DNA from 3 places in the Mesorhizobium sp. XAP4 genome. Region 2 is predicted to be linked to each of the others. Evidence: riboswitches for the same ligand, from Rfam matches in the RefSeq annotation. Region 2 holds a riboswitch; each other region holds the start of a gene.
The links. Region 2 has a riboswitch for thiamine pyrophosphate ahead of thiC (phosphomethylpyrimidine synthase ThiC). Riboswitches for the same ligand answer to the same signal wherever they lie in the genome.
Positions count from the first base shown of each region.

Region 1 (7,417 bases), on a different contig from region 2:
AGTCGGCATTCATCGATTCGCGGCCTTCAACCCCGAGCAATGTGATAGGTTCTGCGCCAAAGGTGCAAGATGTCCGATTCCAGTGGCCAGAAAAATCCCAGGCTGATCGTCGTGGTCGCGTTCGATCGCGGTGAGGATGGCGAGTTGTTCCCAGCCTTTGGACCCGCCGACCAGCAGAGCGAGGATCGCGCCATACGCACCGCCAGGGCTCTGACGGCAAAGCATTCCGGCGTCATCGCCTGGAGCCGTGAGGCCGATCCGACGCTGGGCGAATATGGTCCGCCGAACACGCTCTTCGTCAGCGGTGACGTGCCTGACATGGAGTAGTCGACTGGCGCCAGCATCTGAACGCCTCGCCCATAGGGTTTGATGCGAGCCGGTTTTGCCTCGCCAGCAAGCAAAAGCCCGCTACGGTGAACCGGAGCGGGCCTTGGAGGAGGACAAGGGGTGGGACCCTCTCCTCTTGTTTCCACGGGGGGGGTGTGGACCGCAATGACCATACGAAAGTTTTGCAGAGTGCAGGATCACAAGCCGGCTTGCCTGCATCACAATCCGGTGCACGCCGACATTGGGGCGCTCACGAGATTGCGATCAGTTGGCGATAACCCGGCTAGATGCACCCGAGTACGACAAGCACGATGACGATGAGCAGCACGAGCCCAAGGCCGCCGCCGCGATAGGAGCCGGCGCCGTAGGATTGCACGTCGCAGCTGCGATGTTCAAAAGACGAGCGCTCCAAAGGCCTACCGTTCCGCGATTGTGGCGGGCATCGCGCGGAAGAAGTCACGCCAGCACAGAAACGGCCATCCAGGTGATGGCAACCAGAATTTAATTCCGGCACGCCTGTGGACCGCAGAAAGCCCACCAGTGTGGCGGGCTTTCCGATCGGCCGGAGATGGCGAGAAGCCGATTGCAGAAGCAATTACGCGAGGTAGTGAGTTTCAGCTTCACAGAGAGAATACTGAAATTAAAGTGTGGTATATATATCTCAAAATTTCTGAAATAATAAAGTTGTAATATTAGTTTGCACAAACAATGCGCAGGTCTATTGACGATCAACGTTGCCAGCGTGATTGCAGACCGAACGATTCTGCGCGCCGGGGCGCTGTCAAACGACGCCGTAGAACAGCCTGTAGTGGACGCGCTTCATATAGTCCCGGTACTCCGGCGTGGCGGCCAGCAGCGCCTCTTCGCGCAGGATGCGGTGCACCTGGAAGAAGGTGATCACCGCGTAGACGGCTAGATTGTAGAAGGAAAAGGCCGATAGCAGGAACAGGAGATGGCCGGCAAGATAGCCGGCATAGATCGGATGCCGCACCAGACGGTAGGCACCGCCTGTCATCACGCCGCGATTGCCCGGCAGAATGGCGAAAGAACGCCCCAGCGATATCTTTCCCCAGATCACGAACCCCAACGCCAGGGCCTGCAGCGGCGCCGCAACATGGACCGGGATGATCGCCACGCCCGGCTCCAGGTCGATGAAACCGACACCGAAGCTGGCGATCACGGAGACAACCACCGTGAGCGGGTTCCAGTCGCGAACCTTCGGCCGACGCGACAGAAGCAGCCAGGTAAAGGTCAGGATCTCGGAAATCGCCACCAGCGCCACATTGATGCGCGTCGGGTCGAGCATCAGGTGATACACGCCGCGGTAGACGAACATGCCCGCGAAGGCCAGCGCGCAGATCCGAAAGAAACCTTCGCGCAAATCCACCAGGATCTCACGCTTTCGGGCTGCGGACAGAATCGTGCCGTCACTGACGTGCGAAAGCGCCTCGCTTTTTGATATCAGCAATGCAAACACCCCAATGATCCCTCAGGGCGACCTTTGCACGCAACCATTGCCGGGCAGTTAATCAACAAGATCAGATCGGTCTTAAACTGGCTGTCGGGGAGCCAGGGCGCCACTTCCAGACGACCTGCTCCACGCGGTCGCCCAGAAAGACTGGCGACCCATGTCATTTGGTTTTGCCAGACTAGCTCAGATAGTCGTTGCGGAAATAGCTCCCGAAATCCGGGCGTCGAGCAACCAGCTTGCCGTCGGAATCGCGCAAAATGCCGGAGGCGAAGAGATAGTCGCCAATCGCTTCCATCTTGGCCGGATCCATCGTCCCGATGGCCCCGCTTTGGCTGCGTAGATAATGGCCGTCGATCAATGCCTTCAGCGAGGCGTGGATCAGCGCCGGATTGGTCAAGGCATCCTTGTTTGCAGCGATCAGCAGGGTTGCCGCATCGTCGGGGTGGTCGACAGCGAACTGGTAGCCGCGTCGCGTCGCCTGAACGAAGTCGGCCGCAGGCTTAGGATTGGCCTGGAGATAGGCTTCGCTCGAAGAGATCAGCGTCGTGTGCTCGTCAGGCACGCCATAATCGGCATAGACGAAGCTGCGCTGCTTGACGCCCCTGAGTTCGGCTTCGACACCCTCCCAGGTCGAGACTTCGAGCGTGAAATCGACCGACCCATTGGCCAGCGCCTCATAGGCTGAGGTGCCGAGCGTCACCGTCTCGAAATTGCCCTTGCCGCCGTCGTGGCGGATGATGGTCGATATCAGCGCGTTTTCCCAGGCACTGCCGAAGCCGCCATAGATCAAGCCGTCGAGGCTTCTTGGGCTTTTGATCTCGTTGCGCGCCGCATTGAAGACCACGCGGCCTGTTTCGGACTGCACCACCGCATAGACGCCCTTCAGATCCGCCCCGGCGGTTCTCTGGGTGAACAGGCTGATGGTGCCGTTGATGCCGAAATCGGCGACGCGGTTTGCGACCAGCGTGCCAGCACCGGTATCGCTGTAGGGCAGGATGTCGACCTCGAGTCCGGCCTCGCGATAAAATCCTTTGTCGCGGGCGACGAACAGTCCGATGTGGTTGGTGTTGACCGTCCAGTCGAGGGCGACGGTGACCTTTTGTGCCGCCGATTGTGCTCGAGCCCGACGCGTTCCGGCAATCAAGGGAAGGCCGGTGGCAAGGGTCAGCAACAAGGCCTGCCGGCGCGTCAAGTCAGTCATGATCGTGTCCTTTGGATGGATTGGGGTTGAGGATGATGTCGAGGATTTCGGCCTCGAGCGCGCTTGCCTGGCGCGCGGCATCGCCGCCAAGGCTGCGCGGGCGCGGCAACGGCACCCTGATTTCACGCACGATGCGGGCCGGGCGCGCCGACAGCACATAGATGCGGTCGGACAGGAACACGGCTTCGCGCACGTCATGGGTGATCAAGAGCGCCGTCCAGCGATGATGCCGCCACATCTGTTCGAGCCAGCGCTGCATGGCGGTGCGGGTCAGCGCATCGAGCGCGCCGAACGGCTCGTCGAGCAGGAGCATGTCGCGCTCCTGCACCACGGTGCGCAGCAAGGCCGCGCGCTGGCGCATGCCGCCGGACAGCTGCGCGGGAAAATGCCGCTCGAAGCCGGCAAGCCCGAATTCGGCAAACAACGGCGCAACGCGCGCCCGCGCCGCCTGTCTCCTCATACCTTGCACTTCGAGCCCGAGCGTCGTGTTGTCGAGGATGCGCCGCCATGGCATCAGCGCGTCGCGCTGCGGCATGAAGGCGAAGTGCCTGCCGTGGTCGTCGAGCCGCGCGCCGTCGAACAACATCTCGCCCTCGCCATGCTCGGCGCCGGTCAGAAGCTGGAACAGCGTCGACTTGCCGGCACCCGAGGGTCCAAGGATCGAGACGAATTCACCAGCGCCGACGCTGAGCGAAATATCGGCCAGCACGTCGAGCCCACCGAACGCCTTGTGCACATGCCGCAGTTCGAGCCGGCTCATCGCCAGGCCCCCTTCCCGGCAGTTTCCCTGTCGGCTCGCTCCCAGGGCATGGCAAGGCGCTGCAGCAACACGGTCAACCCGAACAGGACAAGGGTCAGCGCCGCGCTGACACCGACGGCGGCAAGAACCAGATCAGGACGGAAATTGTTTTTGGCGTTGAGCATGTAGATGCCCAGACCCTTCGCGGCACCGGCATACTCGGCGAAGATGGCGCCGACCACCGCATAGGTGATGGAGATCCTCAACCCGGCAAAGAAGTAAGGCAGCGCCGAAGGCAGCCGCGCCAGCAGGAAGATGCGCCAGCGCCCTGCCCCCATGGCGCGCAGCATTTGCCCGATCTCGGCCTCGGTCGCCTCATAGCCTTCGACCAATGCGACCAGCATCGGAAAGAAGGTGACCAGCGCCACCAGCATGATCTTGGGCGCCAGCCCGAAGCCGAACCACAGCACCACCAGCGGCGCGACCGCCACCAGCGGCAAGGTCTGGCTGACGATGAAGACGGGAAACAACGCACGCCGCAGCGGCTGGAAGAAGTCGACCAGCATCGACAGCACGAAGGCGGCGCTGAGCGAACAGGCAAAGCCAAGCAGCGTGGCACGGATGGTCGGAACGGCATTGTCGACCAGCGCCTCGCGATTGAGCATCGCTTGCTCGAAGACGCGTGACGGCGCCGGCAGTATCGTGGCCCTGATGCCGGAATAGGTGGCATAAAGCTCCCACGCCAGCAGGAGCAAACCGGCCGAGATCATGGCCGGCATTGCCTTGACGAGAAAGCTCGCGATCGGGCGCGAAGCGACTGATGATGAGACCACGGGAGATAACCTTTGACGGCCGCGAGAGCGGCGCGGCTTCAGACGGCCGACGGGCTGTTGGCCGAGACCGTGACGTCGAGGGTTACGTGGCCAGCGCCTGGTCCGAAACGGCAGAAAGCCTCGTCCAGCGCCGAAAAGATCGCACCGGCATCACCGCGCAGTTTCGTGCAGAAATGTTTGGAGCGCTCATAGACGCCGGACTGCTTGAGAAAGTCTATGCAGCCGTAGATCTCGTCCATGTGGTCGTCTGTGCCCATCACATAGAGCGAGAACTGCGCCGCCGCAGGCTGGCCGGTGGCAGCAGCATTGCGCACCGCCGCGATGGCCGCGTCCTTGCGCGGGCCGAGTGGACCGACGGGCCCGCCAAACGCATCGGAGCGGCAGATCGGATCGTCCGGCTCGCCAGGGCAGCCGCGCGAGATGGTGGCCGACAACACGCAATGTTTGCCGCTGCGTGCCGCCGCCACGAAGAGGTCGCGCATGGCAGGAAACAGCACTTCGGGCGGCCCGACCAGCAAGGTCGAGATGTCGTCGGTCTCGATCCTGAGTTTGTCGCGCCAGGGATCGAGCGCACCGAGCGCGCCAAGGATGACACCGACGAAATCGTCGGTCATGGGATATAGGGAAATCTGTGCGCCTGAAAACATCGCCCGCCTCGCTCCGCTGGTATTACCCAGATCAGCTTCTAGGGTCTGTGGGTTTGCCGCCCCCGTCTCAGCCCCGACCGTACGGAGCACCCCTGTGGATGTGCGCCTTAAAGCATCATTCGAGTTGAAGGAAAAGCCGTTTTTTTATCGCACTGCGCCAAAAGCATTGCGCCAGGGCGGGAGCAGTTGGCTCTGCCGGCGCGAGAATTTATCGGGAACCTTCACCAGGCCGCGAGGTTGTCCCACCAGTCGCTACGCGACGAGTTCACAGACAATGGAGACAAACCATGTTCATGAAAATCCTCGCAGCTTCGGCGCTCACCATTGGCCTGGCGACATCGGCCATGGCGCAGAGCAATGGCACAAGCGGCACCGACGGATCCGGCGGCAGCGGCAAGTCGGTCACCGTCGACCCAAATACGCCGGCTTCGCCGAACACGGTAGACCCCGGCACGACCAACAGTACGACGGTAGCACCGGGCACCACGAATTCAAACGCGGATGAAAATTGCCCTGCCCATCCGCAGGGCGCACAGCCCGATGCCAGTGGAACGTCGCCGGGCACCACCGCGCCGACAGTTAATGACAACCATTGCGGCAAGTAGGAATTGCAATGAAAAGAAGCCGCGGAGCGAGCGCTCCGCGGCTTCTCAAATCCTGTCGTATCAGTGTATCTACGGCACCGCTTTTTCCCGAACCGGCAGCTTCCACCCCGGCCTGACGAAGTGGCAGGTGTATCCGTTGGGATATTTCTCCAGATAGTCCTGATGCTCGGGCTCGGCTTCCCAGAAGGGGCCAACGGGTGCGACTTCGGTGACGACCTTGCCCGGCCACAGGCCCGAGGCATCGACATCGGCGATCGTGTCCTCGGCGATGCGCTTCTGTTCGTCGCTGGTGTAATAGATCGCCGAGCGATAACTCGTCCCGACATCGTTGCCCTGGCGGTTGCGGGTCGTCGGATCGTGGATCTGGAAAAAGCGTTCCAGCAGCGTGCGATAGCTTATGATGGCCGGATCGAAATTGATCTCGATGGCTTCGGCATGGCTGCCGTGGTTGCGGTAGGTGGCGTTGGGCACGTCGCCGCCGCTGTAGCCAACACGGGTGGAAATGACGCCGGGATAGCGCCGTATCAAATCCTGCATACCCCAGAAGCAGCCACCGGCAAGGACTGCGCGTTCGGTCGAAGTCGCCATATCACGTCTCCTCAAAGGCAAGTTTGTCTGGACATAGATGGGCATTGTCACCTGCTTCGTCCAGCGGACCGGCGGATCTGCTTCAGTTGCTCGGTCGGGCGAGGCCGTCGATAGCACCCGGCAACTGCCGCGCGCCAGGCGGAATGGCTGCGAAGCTAATCGCCACCGGCGGCGCCTTGAGCGACCAGTCGAAAAGAACGGTTTTGACCGGGATGTCGCCCACCCACGCCTGCAGATAAGATGGCACATCGCGCCCGGGCCAGACCAGCAATATGCCATGCTCGCGCAGCCGCTCCTTGGTGATCCAGGGGGCGTACTGCATGTTCAGTTCGGTGAAGATCGACGGCTTGTCATAGGCATTGAGGCCCGCCAGCGGCGCAATAAGGGCATGGCCGCCGACGATGTCGAGCCGATCGGGCGTCGCAGCGTGCCAGACAGCCTCTGCCTCATCCGAGATCTTTTGCGCCGGCCAGCAGACGGCGTCCATGCGCCCACGCAGATTGCATTTCGTCCAGCGGATGCCCGCATAGGCACCGGATATGCCGACAATGGAGATGAGCGCGCAGATCGCCAGCTTTCGCATCTCGATGGCGCCGAGGCGATGGCCCAGCAAGGCGAGCGCCACAACGCCAGCAAGATTGTACATCGGCGCGCCCCAGGCCTCGCCGGCGCCGGTGAACAGGGACGCCACCATGACGAGGATCGCCGGGCCAACCCCCATCCACAAGAGATAGACCAGCGTGCCGCGCCCGACGGGCTTTTGCGGCGCGGGCGAGCGCCGCAGCAGCCCTGATATCGCCAGCACCAGAAGAAAGCCGCAGAGCCCAGCCATCTGGACGCCGATATAATAAAAGCGGGAGCGATGAGCCACCACCCACTGATCGCGCCAGGCGGCATAGGTCAGCGGCAGGAAATCGACGCGGCAGAGTTCGGCGGCCAGTGGAGCGGCGACAGCGCCGAAAACCGCGAGCCCGAGCCATGGCCAGGGCGTGGCGAGCCGACTGCG
Region 1 is NZ_JARIXW010000001.1:632,647-640,063, reverse strand. It holds gene P3C39_RS03350 (hypothetical protein) at 70-327, shown strand; gene P3C39_RS03345 (DUF3309 family protein) at 611-703, opposite strand; gene P3C39_RS03340 (isoprenylcysteine carboxylmethyltransferase family protein) at 1,109-1,804, opposite strand; gene P3C39_RS03335 (ABC transporter substrate-binding protein) at 1,977-2,999, opposite strand; gene P3C39_RS03330 (ABC transporter ATP-binding protein) at 2,992-3,759, opposite strand; gene P3C39_RS03325 (ABC transporter permease) at 3,756-4,517, opposite strand; gene P3C39_RS03320 (YkoF family thiamine/hydroxymethylpyrimidine-binding protein) at 4,610-5,218, opposite strand; TPP riboswitch at 5,209-5,322, opposite strand; gene P3C39_RS03315 (hypothetical protein) at 5,506-5,823, shown strand; gene msrA (peptide-methionine (S)-S-oxide reductase MsrA) at 5,893-6,411, opposite strand; gene P3C39_RS03305 (glycosyltransferase family 39 protein) at 6,494-7,417, opposite strand, start outside.
Region 1: another riboswitch for thiamine pyrophosphate. It lies ahead of P3C39_RS03320 (YkoF family thiamine/hydroxymethylpyrimidine-binding protein); the one in region 2 lies ahead of thiC (phosphomethylpyrimidine synthase ThiC).

Region 2 (7,417 bases):
AAGGCTTCTGCTGGTTCCCGAGTTGAAAAAGCCAGTTGCACCTGGATGAGTGTGTCGCCGCCACCCAATAGCCCATCAGATGTTCAATGGCAGGCGGCGTCCGACGCTCGAACAGCAAGCGCCACGGCCGGCGGGTAGCCGATGCCACAGCTTTGGAGCTGCCCCGGATACTATTATAAGACCGATTGACGCGGGGCTCGACGCGTTTGCGGCAAATAAGCTCGAGTGTGGACAGAGATGTGACGTTCTATTGAGTCGCTGACCCAATCGGTAGCGACCTGGTGATCCACGCAACCAATTCCGGTCGTTTCTGTCACTAAGAACTCGATATTCGCTATTTGCACCTCGAAAGTCGCATAATTGGCAGTGAGAAACTCAACGCGTTGTGAGGATGGCATAGAGAAGCAGTAGCCCCTTCTCTAGTCTCGCTACGGGAAAAATTCTGGAAAATGGGTCTGCTTGGCTGGACGCAGAACGCTGTGGTTATTCAGCCGGCATTTCTGAAGCCTCTCCAAGACAAACAGCTTGCCTTCGCGCACGCTGTCTTCGAGCGGCTTCGGCTTCGCCAGATGCGCCGCAATCGCGCTGGCCAGCATGCAACCTGTCCCGCGCATCGATGTGGCAAGGCGCGGTGCATCGAAGCGGATGGGTTCGTGCCCGGAGCGTAACAGAATATCGGTCGACCGGGTTCCCGACGCATGCCCACCCTTGATCAGCAGGGCTTGAGGGCCGGCGGCCAGCAGTCTTTTTCCTTGTTGGAGCGCTCCGTCCTCATCCACTGCCAGTTCGGAGCCACTAAGGAGCGCCAGTTCAGGGAGGTTGGGCGTGACAATGCAGCAAAGCGGCATAAGATCGCGCTTCATGGCAGCGATAGCGCCTGCTTGCAGAAGTGCGCGGCCTGAGGTGGAGGCCAGCACAGGGTCGAGTACTGCGGGGACATGCGGAAATTTGCGCAGCACTGCGGCAACGGCAACAATGATCTTGGCAGTCGCCAGCATGCCGATCTTGATTGTGGCCACGTCGTTGGCCTGCAGCGCGGCGCACATCTGATTGGCCACCAGGCTAGGTGGCGAATAATAGATTTCGATCACGGCGTCATGCGTTTGCACCGTTAGCGCTGTGACGGCGAGACAGGTGCGCACGCCAATGGCAGAGATCGTCTCGATATCGCGTGCAATTCCAGCACCGCCACTGGAGTCCGATCCACCGACGACAAGCACATGTGGTTCTCGCCTCAGCGCCATTGGTCCGTCTTCTCGATCCATTCTCGCGTGCGCGCCTCGGGGTCGTCGTTGAGCGTGATGTCGGTCACCACCGCCGCGCTGTCCGCGCCAGCCGCAAAGACACCGTCGAGCCGCTCAGGGTTGAGGCCACCAATGGCGACCAATTGAAACGGCGCGACCTGGCGCTTCCATTCGCTGATCCGTTCGACCCCTTGCGGCGCCCATTTCATCTTCTTCAGGATGGTCGGATAGATGGGTCCAAGCGCTATGTAGTCAGGCTCGGCGGCCATCGCCGTTTCCAGCTCCTGATGATCATGTGTGCTCAGTCCGAGCCTTACGCCGGCTGCCCGTATCGCCAAGAGGTCAGCGGTCTGCAAATCCTCCTGGCCGAGATGTATGAAGTCGCAGCCTTCCTCGATTGCCAGGCGCCAGTGGTCGTTGACGATGAGTTGGCACTGGTATCGAGCACACAAGGCCTTCGCGGTGCGGATCTCCGCGCGCAACCCAGCCTCATCCACGGTCTTGATGCGCAGTTGCAGAAGCCGGACTCCGAGTGGGACCAGCCGTTCGATCCAGGCAGCGCTGTCGACGATCAGGTAGAAGGGATCGAGCTTCATGAAAAAACTGCCCTGCCGATCATCGGTGTCGATGGCACGGCGACTTCGCGCGGTTCGAGCATTCCCGAGCTGAACGCCTCACGACCGGCGTCGACCGCCTTACCGAAAGCACGCGCCATGCCGACCGGATATGCCGCCTTGGCGACCGCTGTGTTCAGGAGCACGGCGTCAAAGCCGAGTTCCATGACGGTGGCCGCGTGCGACGGCCGTCCGAGCCCCGCATCCACAATCAGCGGGACGCCAGGGAAATATCCGCGCATCGAGCGCAGCGCCGTCATGTTGACCGGTCCCAAGGCGGAACCGATCGGTGCGCACCACGGCATCAGGACCTTGCAGCCCGTTTCCAGCAGCCGCTCGGCGACAACGAGATCGTCGGTGGTATAGGGGAATACCGCAAAGCCGTCCTCGCACAGGATGCGGGCGGCTTCAACCAGACCGAACACATCCGGCTGTAGCGTGTCGTGATTGCCGATCACTTCGAGCTTGATCCAGTTGGTGCCGAAGACCTCGCGCGCCATTTTCGCGGTGGTGACGGCTTCCTTGACGGAGAGGCAGCCGGCGGTATTGGGCAGGATTCTGGCGCCCAGCGAGCGGATCAACGACCAGAATTGTTCGCCGGCCCTACCGCCCGCCATCTCACGCCGCAACGAGACGGTCACCACCGACGTGCCCGACGCCTTGACCGCGTCGGCAAGGATGGCCGGCGAAGGATACTGAGCCGTGCCGAGAAGCAGGCGCGACGAAAGCTCGGTTCCATAAAGCTCCAACATGCTAGCCGCCCTGCATGGGCGAGAGGATTTCGATCCGGTCGCCGTCGCTCAACTGGAACTCCGCGCGGTTGGCTTTGTGCACGAGGTCGCCGTTGACGGCGGTGGCGAGCCAATCGCCCTCATAGTCGAGCGCGGCAAGCAACTCGGCCAGCATGGTGGCGGCAATCTCACGCGCCTCGCCGTTGACCATCAGTTTCATGAGCATGCTCCTTGGTTCTGTCTTGACTGAAAACCAGGTCGGCAGCCTGGCGCGCCATGGCGGGGGCGAGGAGAAAACCGTGACGATAAAGACCGTTGATCGCGATGATCTCACCGTCTGTTTCGACGCGTGGCAAATTGTCGGGAAATGCCGGACGGACACCCACACCGGTTTCAACGATCTCGGCCTCACCAAAGGCCGGATGGAGGGCATGGGCGGCGCCCAGCAGCTCCATCATGGAACGCGCCGTCACCGGTCCGGCGCTCTGGCTTTCAATCATCGTCGCTCCGATCATGAAACGGTGATCGGTGCGCGGCACGGCATAAAGCGGAAAGCGTGGATGAAGCAAACGGACCGGCCGCGACAGCGAGACATCAGGCGTGCGAAGGATCAGCATTTCGCCGCGAACACCGCGCAGCCTGTCATCGGCCGCTGCCATTCCCATGCAGTCTATCTGACGGGCGAAACCCGAAACAGGCCGGGCGTCGCAGCCGAAGTGGAATTTGACACCCATGGTCGCAAGCTTGTCATGAAGTGCCGCCATCGCCTGGCGTGGGTCGAGGTGAGCCTCGTCGGGGAAGAGCAATCCACGCCGGAAGCGGCCGGCGAGGTCGGGTTCCAGGAGCGCAATTTCGTTTTCATCGACGCGCCGATGCCCTGACGTGCGACTGGCGAACCGGTCAAGCTCACCGGCATCACGCGGCGCGGCCACGACCAATGTCCCGGCCCGTGTCACCTGACCCGACAGCACCGCATCCCACCAGTCGGCAGCGTCGCGTCCGAGATCCAGCACCGGCTGCTCCGCGCTTTCGCGCTCGCTCCATGGCGCCAGCATGCCGCCGGCGAACCACGACGCGTTGCCGCCAAGGCCATGCCGCATCTCGGCGACTGTAACCGTCGCGCCGCGGGCGGCGAGTTCGAAAGCGACGGTGAGGCCGGCAACGCCGGCCCCTTTGACGAGCACCCTCATGATGGTTTGGGAGCCTCTGGCACGACCGGTACGCCAGTCTCGTCAGCTGGCATGTAGAGATCGCCGCCCTCGCGGTATTTCGCCGCCATTGCCGCCATGCCCTCTTTCTGTGCCTCGGCACGAATGTCGTGGGAGATGCGCATCGAGCAGAATTTCGGCCCGCACATCGAGCAGAAATGTGCCAGCTTGTGCGCCTCCTTGGGCAAGGTCTGGTCGTGGAAGGAGCGCGCGGTTTCGGGGTCGAGCGACAGGTTGAACTGGTCTTCCCAGCGGAACTCGAAGCGAGCGCGGGAAAGGGCATCATCCCTGAGTTTAGCAGCCGGATGACCCTTCGCCAGGTCGGCGGCATGGGCGGCTATCTTGTAGGTGATCACGCCAATCTTGACATCGTTGCGATCGGGAAGGCCGAGATGTTCCTTCGGCGTGACGTAGCAGAGCATGGCGGTGCCGAACCAGCCGATCATCGCCGCCCCAATGCCTGAGGTGATATGGTCGTAACCCGGCGCGATGTCGGTCGTCAGCGGTCCAAGCGTATAGAACGGTGCCTCGCCGCAGACAGCGAGCTGCTTGTCCATGTTCTCCTTGATCTTATGCATAGGCACGTGACCGGGGCCTTCGATCATCACCTGGCAATCCTTGGCCCAGGCGATTTTCGTCAGCTCGCCCAGCGTTTCCAGCTCGGCGAATTGCGCCGCGTCATTGGCGTCGGCGATCGAGCCGGGACGAAGGCCGTCGCCGAGCGAGAAGGAGACATCATAGGCGCGGCAGATGTCGCATATCTCCGCGAAATGCTCGTAGAGGAAGCTCTCCCGGTGATGGTGCAGGCACCATTTGGCCATGATCGAGCCGCCGCGCGAGACGATGCCCGTGACCCGGTCGACGGTCAGCGGTATGTAGTGCAGCCGCACGCCGGCGTGGATGGTGAAATAGTCGACGCCTTGCTCGGCCTGCTCGATCAGCGTGTCGCGGTAGACCTCCCAGTTCAGATCCTCGGCGATGCCGTTGACCTTTTCCAGCGCCTGATAGAGCGGCACCGTACCGATCGGCACCGGCGCATTGCGCACGATCCAGTCGCGGATGTTGTGGATGTTGCGGCCGGTCGACAGGTCCATCACCGTGTCCGCGCCCCAGCGGATCGCCCAGACCATTTTTTCGACCTCTTCGGCCATCGATGATGTGACAGCCGAGTTGCCGATGTTGGCGTTGATCTTGACCAGAAAATTGCGACCGATGATCATCGGCTCGCTCTCGGGATGATTGATGTTGGCGGGAATGATTGCGCGTCCGCGCGCCACCTCGTCGCGCACGAATTCGGGTGTGACGAAATCTGGGATCGCCGCGCCGAAGGCTTCGCCGTCGCGTTGCAGCTTGCCGCGCATCACCTCGCGGCCGAGATTCTCGCGGATGGCTACGAACTCCATTTCTGGCGTGATGATGCCGGCGCGCGCATAGGCAAGTTGGGTCACCGCCTTGCCCTGCTTGGCCTTGAGCGGCCGATTGCGTATCGGAAATTCCGGTGTCAGGCGCTCGCCGGTGGCGAATCCATTGTCTTCCGGCCGGACGTGGCGGCCGTCATAGGCTTCGACATCGCAACGCGCCGTGACCCATTCGTGGCGAAGCCGGGCAAGGCCTTTTTCGATGCTGGTTTGGACTGATGGATCGGTGTAGGGGCCGGACGGATCGTAGACGGTGACGGGCGGTTCGCCGGCCGTCGGATGGACGGAAATCTCGCGCATCGGCACCCTGATCTGCGGGTAGAGGACGCCGGGCTTGTGGATTTTCCGCGAGGCGGGCAGTGGTCCCGTCGACACGGCGGGGGTGAGGGCATTCATCGTGAGGCTCCTTTGCTCATGCATTGGAGACCCAGTTCTGTGCCGGAAGGATGAAAAGACGCTTCTGTAGACCTGCTGCAGCAGGACCTCGGGCGTAAACTCCCGCAAAGCGCTTGCACCGTCCCTACGCCAGTATGAACTGGATCAGGTTCAACGGGTCACTGCGCCGCGAAAGCCAGCAGTATCTCAGCCCCTTACCGGGACTCCCCTGGTGAATGCCTCAAGTTGAATGGGCCGGTGCTGCTTTGTCAAGCGCCTTCGGGCGCCTTCGGGCGCCTTCGGCCGGTGGCGACGTCCGGCGGCCGGCCGAGCGGAGAGCTCGCGCATGCATCGGGGACAAGTCACGCCCCGTAGACCAGGGCTGGAATGGCCAAAGTCTCATTCGCTTCGTGAAGGATGGAAAAACTGTATCGGCCATGTGCGTCGAGATCGACCGAGTAGCTCAGGCGGTCACGGATGTGGTTATCCTGGTCGAAGGCGACGATTTGCGGCTTCAGCGAGGTGATTTGCACCACGTCCAGGTAGATGGAGTTGCAGATATGATCTGGTCGTCGGGCTGGCAGGTGCAAGCGGCCGCTCTATTCAGGATGCGGCATCGGCGGCGTTCCCGATACCAATGATATCTTGCGGGCAACTTATGCAATCACCGGCTTCGTAAAACCCGACGGCGGCGGCCGTGTCCTGGCGCTGAGGATGTGCCGCTGTTCCAGCAGAGAAATCGCGTGGGCGCGGAGTTTTCGCTCTGCGAGGAAGAGTTGACGCAATCGTTTAGCTTGCTTGCAGTTCGTAGAGACCCGCCTTTGAAAGCAACTAAGCTATTGCATTGATATGTTGGTGCGCGATCGATCGCTACATAGCCGGCCGCCATTATCCGAGTATTGATCCGCCGGTGTTCGTGTTGCCGTATATGGCAATCCCTGCGAGATCGTCGCGGCCGGATCGGCCGCACCCTCTAGTCATAAAAGGGGAAGCGACCGAGAATTCCGCTGCCGAAAACTTCTCTGGCTTGGCTATGCATGCGGTAGATGAGATCGCCGCCTACCGCGACCTGGTCGAGGAAGGCATCGACGCCCAGTTCGGACAGCCTGGTTATCGCAATGCGTTAGCGGCTCAGACTTGCGGTCTCGAGAGCGGCCTTTGGGGGTCACCTCTTTTTTGTTTCAGAGGTTGGAAGACGGCTGCTCGTTACCCAATAGAAATGGCGACTACGGAACGCGATCGATCGCGGCCATCAGGAAACACCTGTCTTCGGCTCAACCTCGACATGGCGTCCGATCGACCGCAGATATACAGCTATCTCGTCCATGAGATGATCGCGTTCGCCGTAGATCTCAGCAATCCTGCGCAGCTGTGGCTCGACGGACCTCCGTTGCGCCGGCGTCAAATCAGCATCGCCAAAGACATATCCCAAGTTGCCAATCGCGCAAATGTTGCAGCCGGCCTCCACAACTGCTTGCACGAATGCCGGAATGTCTTTTTCTTGCATAGTCTTCATGTCGAACCTCTCGTGAATGGCGTGCTTGCGCGCCCATGCTGCCTTTTCAGCGTGTCCTCTGGGCGGCGCAAGCCTTGAGCGTAATTGTGCCGGGCAACCTCGACTATCCCGTCTGCCACGCTCTTTAGAGTCGGTGGGGTCTGGTGATTGCAGGCTGGGCCACTCAAAAGCCTGCAAGAAGAAAGTCATGGCGACCATTGCTCAAGATCGCGAGGGTGCGTGCAAGACCTTCCGTTGGCAGTCATGCACGCTCACCCAGCAACTGGGTATTGAGCAACTGGGTCTCACGTCGCGGGTCTCGTGTGCTTCAC
Region 2 is NZ_JARIXW010000002.1:31,556-38,972, reverse strand. It holds gene P3C39_RS09105 (hydroxymethylpyrimidine/phosphomethylpyrimidine kinase) at 429-1,244, opposite strand; gene P3C39_RS09100 (thiamine phosphate synthase) at 1,235-1,840, opposite strand; gene P3C39_RS09095 (thiazole synthase) at 1,837-2,610, opposite strand; gene thiS (sulfur carrier protein ThiS) at 2,612-2,809, opposite strand; gene thiO (glycine oxidase ThiO) at 2,778-3,779, opposite strand; gene thiC (phosphomethylpyrimidine synthase ThiC) at 3,776-5,611, opposite strand; TPP riboswitch at 5,715-5,831, opposite strand; gene P3C39_RS09075 (hypothetical protein) at 5,953-6,180, opposite strand; gene P3C39_RS32910 (hypothetical protein) at 6,843-7,304, opposite strand.

Region 3 (7,417 bases), on a different contig from region 2:
CCATCGAAACGGATCGCTATGTCGCCGGGGCCGGTGGCCGTCACCGCTGCCGCCGAATTGTCGATGATGAAGCCGTCCGGTACCGTGAACGAAACGCCAAGGCCCGGATGCAGGAAGGTTTCGCCGCGCACATAGCCTTCTTCCGGCGTGTCGCCATAGAGCAGGCCGTCTATGCCGGCGAGGAAGGAATCGCGGTCGCGCGTGCCGACGCCCGGCGCGCCGAACTGGCGGGCATGGCGCTGCGCCAGATCGATGCGCTGCGGCGTATTGGGGTGCGTGGCCAGGAAGTCGAGGCTGGCGTCGGTGGCGCCGCTGATCGAGCGGAAATCCGTGTAGGCCGACATCGATTGCAGGAAGCGGCCGGCGGCGAAAGGATCGTAGCCGGCCTCGCCGATCGACTTGATGCCGATGGCGTCGGCTTCCAGCTCCTGGTTGCGCGAGAATTGCGCGAGCCTCAGCTTGCCGCGGATCAACGCCGCCTTGGCGGTCGGGCTGTCGCCGAGCACATCGGAAACCACCTTGGTCGCCAGGCCTTCCTCTGCCTCGAGTTGCTGGCGCTGCAAGCCGTGATTGGCGGTGACGTGGCCCATCTCATGCGCGATGACAGCGGCAAGCTCGGCCGAATCATTGGCCAGCGCCAGGAGGCCGCGCGTGATGTAGAGATAGCCGCCCGGCAGCGCGAAGGCATTGACATTGGGCGAATTCAAAATGGTGATGCGATAGGTCTGTGTCGGGTTGGCGGACACCACCGTCAAACTACCGACCACCTTGGCGACCATGCGCTCGAGCTTGGGATCGGAATATTCGCCGCCATAGGTCGCCAGGATGCGCGGATGCTGCGCCCTGGCCAATTCGGCGAGCTTGTTGTTGGCGCCGACATTGTCCACCGTGATCGGCTTGTCGGAAGGCTGGAAGCCGGATTCCTGAACTTCCGGCGGCGTGAACATCTGGCAGCTTGCCAACGCCACGGCAAAGCCGGCCAGCGCGAGGAAGCGCGCCAGCGGTTTCATTCCCAATGTGTTAGCGCCGATCGCCAGAACGGCTTCCTTTCGGGTCCCGGCACATGACATTGAAAATCGGGGACGATCTTCAGAATGTTCACGTGCCATATCTCAAACTGCTGCAGTATCCGCGGCCCATCCCAGGGGCGGGCGCCGGATACTGCAGGCAAATCACGGCCTGTGCCGGACCGGTAGGGCGGACCTAGCCACACTCCCCCGGTCATGGCAAGCAAACGCCACATCGCCTGGAGCCGGTTTGACCGTAAATTATGTCCGCTTCCGGGCAACATCGCGTGATGTGGAATATCCGGCACCCGCGCCGATATAGCGCCGGAACGCCTCCGGACCAGCCCCGGCAAAGAAATCATCAGCCTTGCCGGTCGCAGCGACCAACCCATTGTCGACAAACACCATATGCTCGCCGATGCGGCGTGCATCCTCCGGCTGGTGGGTGACGAACAGCACTGTCATGGCGCGTTCGGCATGAACGGCGGCAACCAGGTCCAGCATCTCGTCGCGCAAAGCCGGTCCGAGCGAAGCGAAGGGCTCGTCGAGCAGCAACACCGGTCGGTCGCGCACCAGCACGCGGGCCAGTGCGACGCGCTGGCGTTCGCCCCCGGAGAGCTCGCGCGGCAGGCGTTTCTCCTTGCCCGCAAGACCGGTGCGCGCAAGCGCCTCGGCGACCGCGGCGCGGTCCGCCTCGGTCAGCCGCAGGGATGGCGAACGGCCGAGCCCGACATTCTGCTCGACGGAAAGATGCGCGAAGAGATTGTTCTCCTGGAACACCATCGACACTGGCCGCGCCGAGGCCGCCTCGGCGCTGACATCGACACCGCCGATCAGCACGCGGCCCGACCGTGGGGTCTCGAAGCCGGCGACCAGATTGAGCAGCGTCGACTTGCCCGAACCGCTCGGCCCCATGATGGCGGTGATCGTCGCCGCGGCAAACTCGACATCGAAAACAAGCGGCGCCTCGCCATAGCTGAACGACACTTTGTCCAGCCGCACCGGCGCGCCCTTCGCGAGCCCGTTGGCCGCCTTTTCACGCATCACGGACCTCCTCCCTTCCCAGCCAGTGCGCCGCCACGATCAACGCGAGACAGACGAGGCCGAGCAGCAGTGCGAGGCCGGCGGCATCCTCGGTGCGGTAGCTGCCCATCCGAGCCAGAAGAAGGTAGGGCAATGTCTGCACGGAATCACTGCCGAACAAGGCAATGACACCGAGATCGCCGAGCGACAGCGCCATGGCGAAAGCGAAGGCCGTGGCGAGCGGTCGCCGCAGCGACGGCCAGTCGACCAGCATCAGCCGGTTCCAGCCCGCAATGCCGAGCTGTGCACAGAGCCGTTCGTGACGCTCGCTCGCTGCATCATAGGCGGGACGCACGGCGCGGAGCGCAAACGGCATCGCCATCACCGCGTTGACGGTGACGACCATGACCGGGGCGATGGCGAAGACATCGCCGACATGGCGCAACAACAGGAACCAGCCGGCGCCGACGACGATCGGCGGCACGACCAGGACAAAGCCGGCGCCGGTATCGGCGGCATGTTCGAGCAGTGTCTTGCGGCCAGTCCGGCTGTTCAGCGCCAGTGCCCGCCGCGCCATGGTCAGCGCCAGCGACAGCATCACCGAAAGCAGCGCCGACAGGAAGGCGAGCGCCGCGCTGGTCAGCGTTGCCTGCCGGACAGTGGCCTCGCCGGCCAAGCGGGCGAGATCGGCACTCAATCCGGCCATCACGGTTGCCGCCATCGGCCCGACAACGAACAGCAGCGCCAGGACGATGAGTAGCGCGTTCAACCAGGTCTCGCTCCGATTGACCGAAAGATAGCGGCGTTGCGCGACCGGCAAATTGGTGTCGCCGACCACATTGGCGCCTAGCCGCGTCAGTGCCAGCACCACGATAAAGGTCAAGGCGATCTGCAGCAGCGTCAGTGCAACGGCCCGTGCGGGATCGAAATCGAAGCGCAGCGCCTGGTAGATGCCGACCTCAAGCGTCGTCGCGGCCGGCCCGCCGCCGAGCGTCAGCACGATCGTGAAGGATGTGATGCAGAGCATGAAGACCAGCCCGGCGACGCCGGGCAGTGCGGCGCGCAGCGTTGGCCATTCGATCAGCCGGAACGCCGGCCGCGCCGCCATGCCGAGTTGGCTCGCCAGCCGCCATTGGTCGGCCGGTATGGTCTGCAGCGCCTCGAGGAACAGCCGCGTCGCCAGCGGCAGGTTGAAGAAGACATGGGCGACGAGAATGCCGGACAGGCCATAGATGCCCGGCCAGCTTCCGCCGCCGATAACGGCAAGCACGCCTGCGAAATAGCCGGCACGGCCATAAAGCGCCAGGATGCCGAGCGCTGCAACAATAGCCGGTAGGGCCAACGGTACGGCGAAGATCTGCAGGATGAAGGCGCGGCCGAAGAAACGTGGATGTCGTGACAGAGCGCGCGCCACAAACAGCCCCGGGATGACCGAAAGCAGCGTCGACAGTGCCGCTTGCCAGAGCGTGAAGCGAGTGACGCGAAGCAGATAGGGATCGAAGGCTGCCCAGGCGCCCGAGAAATCATGGGCGCCCTCGAAAAGCAGGCCGGCAAACGCGCCGCCGATCAGCAGCGCGATTGCAGCGAGCGCGACAATGCCGACACTGACGCGGGAATCCGTGGAATGCGCCGGCGCCATCGCGCTGCCTATTTGCTCATCACCGCCAGCCATTCATCGACCCAGGCCTTGCGGTTGGCGGCGACCTCTTGCGGGCTGAACAGCAAGGTCTTCGTCGGCTTGACCAGTTTGTCGAAGGCCGGATTGAGCGGCTTGTCGGTCTTGCCTGCCGGGAACATCCAGTTGGTCTCGGGGATGGCATCCTGGAATTTCGGCCCGGTCATGAAGGCCATGAACTTGGCCGCCAGCGGATTCTTGGCTCCTGTCGTGGTGATACCCGCCACCTCGATCTGCAGATACTCGCCCTCCTCGAAGGAGGCCGCCTGGTAGCGCTCCGTGTTCTCGGCGACCATGTGGTAGGCTGGCGACGTCGTGTAGGACAGCACCATCGGCGCCTCGCCCTTGGTGAACAGCCCATAGGCCTCGCTCCAGCCCGGCGTCACGGTCAGCACCTTGGCCTTGAGCTTGGCCCAGGCCTCGGGTGCCTTGTCGCCATAGACTGACTTGACCCAAAGAAGCAGGCCGAGGCCTGGCGTCGAGGTGCGCGGATCCTGGATGACGATCTTGTCGTTGGCACTGCCTTCGATCAGCTCCTTCAGGCTCTTCGGCGGCGTCTTCATCTTCTGCGTGTCATAGACGACAGCGAAATAGCCGTAGTCGAAGGGGACAAAAGTGTCGTCGCTCCAGCCGCCCGGCACATTGACATCCGTCACCGCGCCATGCGGCGCGAACAAGCCTGACGCCTTGGCATCGGCGGTGAGATTGGTATCCAGGCCAAGCACGATATCGGCCTTGGTCGATGCGCCTTCCAATCTGACGCGGTTGAGCAGCGCGACGCCATCGGCGACCGAGACGAAGTCGACGTCGCAGCCGCATTCGGCCTCGAACTCCTTCTTCACCACGGGACCCGGACCCCAGTCGGCGGTGAAACTCTCATAGGTGTAGACGGTGAGCTTGTCCTTGGCCAAGGCGGGCCCGGACAAGGCCACGACCGTTGCTGAAACAAGAGCGTATAAAAGCGTGCGCATCGGCGCCTCCTTCGTTCGAATTGAAAGGAATTGAGGCGTCGGACTGTCCGAAACGTCTAATCCCTCCGCCGGTACAAACCGGATCAGGTTCAGCGGGTTGGCGAGACTGCCTCTCAGCCGGTCCGCGAAGATCGCGTCCGGCACCCCGTTAGAGCGTTTCGACACATAGGCCGGGCCGATCCGCCATGCAAGCGGGAGTTTGCCGCCTTCCGTTTCCCGTGCCGGGCTGGTAAGGGCCACACGATATGAGCACATTCACCATCCTGCTTGGCGGCGATCTCATCCGTACGCCACGGCTCGACCGTCAGGTCAAAGGCTCCCGCGTCATCGCCGCCGACGCCGGCATCGGTCATGCGCGGTTGCTGGGTCTCGTGCCGGAGCTGTGGGTGGGTGATTTCGATTCGGTGCCGGCCAACCTGCCGGACGATCTCGCTTCCGTGCCGCGCCGGACCTTCCCGGCGGAAAAGGACCAGACCGATGGCGAACTTGCCGTCGCCGCGGCACTGGAGCGCGGCGCGACCCGCCTGGTGCTGGCCGGCGCCTTTGGCGGCAAGCGCGCCGACCACGCTTTTCTGCATCTGTCGTTCGCCCTGCGGCTGGCGGAGGCGGGAACGGACGTGCTTTTGACCAGCGGCGCTCAGGAAGGCATCCCCCTGCTGCGCGGAACGGCCGGCTTCGACTATGCCGACGGCACGCTGTTTTCGGTGCTCGGCTTTTCCGAGCTCGACGGCCTGACCGTCACCGGCGCCAAATGGCCGCTCGCTCACGTCAAGGTGGCGTTCGGTTCGTCGCTGACCATTTCCAACGAGGTCAAGTCCGACAAGACCGGGGGCCGCCTCGAAATCGCGCTCGGCCATGGCCGCGCGATGCTGCTCGCTCATCCCTATCCCTTACCTGAAAGCTGACATGGCCCCGCCCCTTCTCAACCTCGACGGGATAAAACTGACCTTCGGCGGCACGCCGCTGCTCGATGGCGCCGCCTTGACGGCTTCGGCCGGCGACAAGATCGCACTGGTCGGCCGCAACGGGTCCGGCAAGTCGACCCTGCTGAAGATCGCCGCCGGCCTGATCGAGCCGCAGGACGGCGAAGTGTTTCGCCAGCCTTCGGCGACCGTCCGCTATTTGCCGCAGATGCCCGACATGGAAGGTTTTGCCACTGTCCGCGCCTATGTCGAGGCCGGGCTTGGCCCCGCCGACGATCCCTACCGCGCCAGCTATCTGATGGAGCATCTCGGCCTGTCGGGTGAGGAACGTCCGAACGACCTGTCGGGCGGCGAGGCGAGGCGCGCCGCCCTTGCCCGCGTCATGGCGCCGGAGCCCGATATCCTGCTGCTTGATGAGCCGACCAACCATCTCGACCTCTCGGTCATCGAATGGCTGGAAGAAGAACTCATCCGCACCTCCTCGGCGCTGATCGTCATCTCGCACGACCGCCGCTTCCTCGAACGCGTGTCGCGCGCCACGGTCTGGCTCGATCGCGGCCAGACCCGCAGGCTGGACAAGGGCTTCGGCCATTTCGAGGAATGGCGCGACCTGGTTCTGGAGGAAGAAGAACGCGAGCAGCACAAGCTCGGCCGCCAGATCGTTCGCGAAGAGCATTGGCTGCGCTACGGCGTGACGGCGCGGCGCAAGCGCAACATGCGCCGGCTTGGCGAGTTGCAGACCATGCGTCAGCGTTTTCGCGGTCATCGCGGGGCCGAAGGGTCGGCGACCATGGTGGCGAGCGACGCCACCGAGTCCGGCAAGCTGGTGATCGAGGCGAAAAACATCGAAAAGAGCTTTGGCGATCTCACCGTGGTCAAGGCGTTTTCGACCCGCATCCAGCGCGGCGATCGCGTTGGCCTGGTCGGGCCGAACGGCGCCGGCAAGACCACGCTCTTGAAAATGCTTACCGGCGAGATGAAGCCGGACGCCGGTTCGGTGCGGCTCGGCACCAATCTGGAGATCGCAACGCTCGACCAGAAGCGCGAGGCGGTCGACCCGCAGGAGACGCTGGCACAATATCTCACCGATGGGCGCGGCGAAAACCTCGTCATCAATGGCGAGCAGCGCCACGTGGTCTCCTACATGAAGGATTTCCTGTTCAAGCCGGAGCAGGCGCGCACGCCGGTGCGCGAGTTGTCCGGCGGCGAGCGGGCGCGGCTCCTGCTGGCGCGCGTGCTGGCGCGGCCCGCAAACCTTCTGGTGCTCGATGAGCCGACCAACGATCTCGACATGGAGACGCTTGAACTGCTGCAGGAACTGGTCGCCGGTTTCGCCGGCACCGTCATCCTGGTCAGCCACGACCGCGATTTCCTCGACCGCACCGTGACCAGCCTGATCGCGCCGGATGGTGAAGGCCGCTGGATCGAATATGCCGGCGGCTACTCCGACATGCTGGCGCAGCGCGGCGGCACGAAGCTGGACGACCGCAAGGCGCGGGCGAGAGCCGAAAATGGCGAGGCGCCCGCGTCAGGCAAGAGCGAAGCCGCCGCGCCAAAAGGGCCGGCGAAGAAACTGTCGTTCAAGCAGAAATTCGCACTGGAATCCCTGCCGAAGAAAATCGAAGCTGTGATGGCCTCGATCTCGCGGCTGGAGAACAACATCGCCGATCCGGCCTATTACGAGCGCGATCCGGCCTCGTTCCAGAAAACCATCGCCGCCCTCGACAAGGAGCGCGCGACGCTGGCCGCGCTCGAGGAAGAATGGCTGGAACTGGAGATGTTGCGCGAGGAGATGGAAGGGTAGGCTCGCACACCTCC
Region 3 is NZ_JARIXW010000005.1:158,331-165,747, reverse strand. It holds gene P3C39_RS22150 (M48 family metalloprotease) at 1-1,010, opposite strand, end outside; gene thiQ (thiamine ABC transporter ATP-binding protein) at 1,269-2,051, opposite strand; gene thiP (thiamine/thiamine pyrophosphate ABC transporter permease) at 2,044-3,669, opposite strand; gene thiB (thiamine ABC transporter substrate binding subunit) at 3,678-4,676, opposite strand; TPP riboswitch at 4,720-4,834, opposite strand; gene P3C39_RS22130 (thiamine diphosphokinase) at 4,922-5,581, shown strand; gene P3C39_RS22125 (ABC-F family ATP-binding cassette domain-containing protein) at 5,583-7,403, shown strand.
Region 3: another riboswitch for thiamine pyrophosphate. It lies ahead of thiB (thiamine ABC transporter substrate binding subunit); the one in region 2 lies ahead of thiC (phosphomethylpyrimidine synthase ThiC).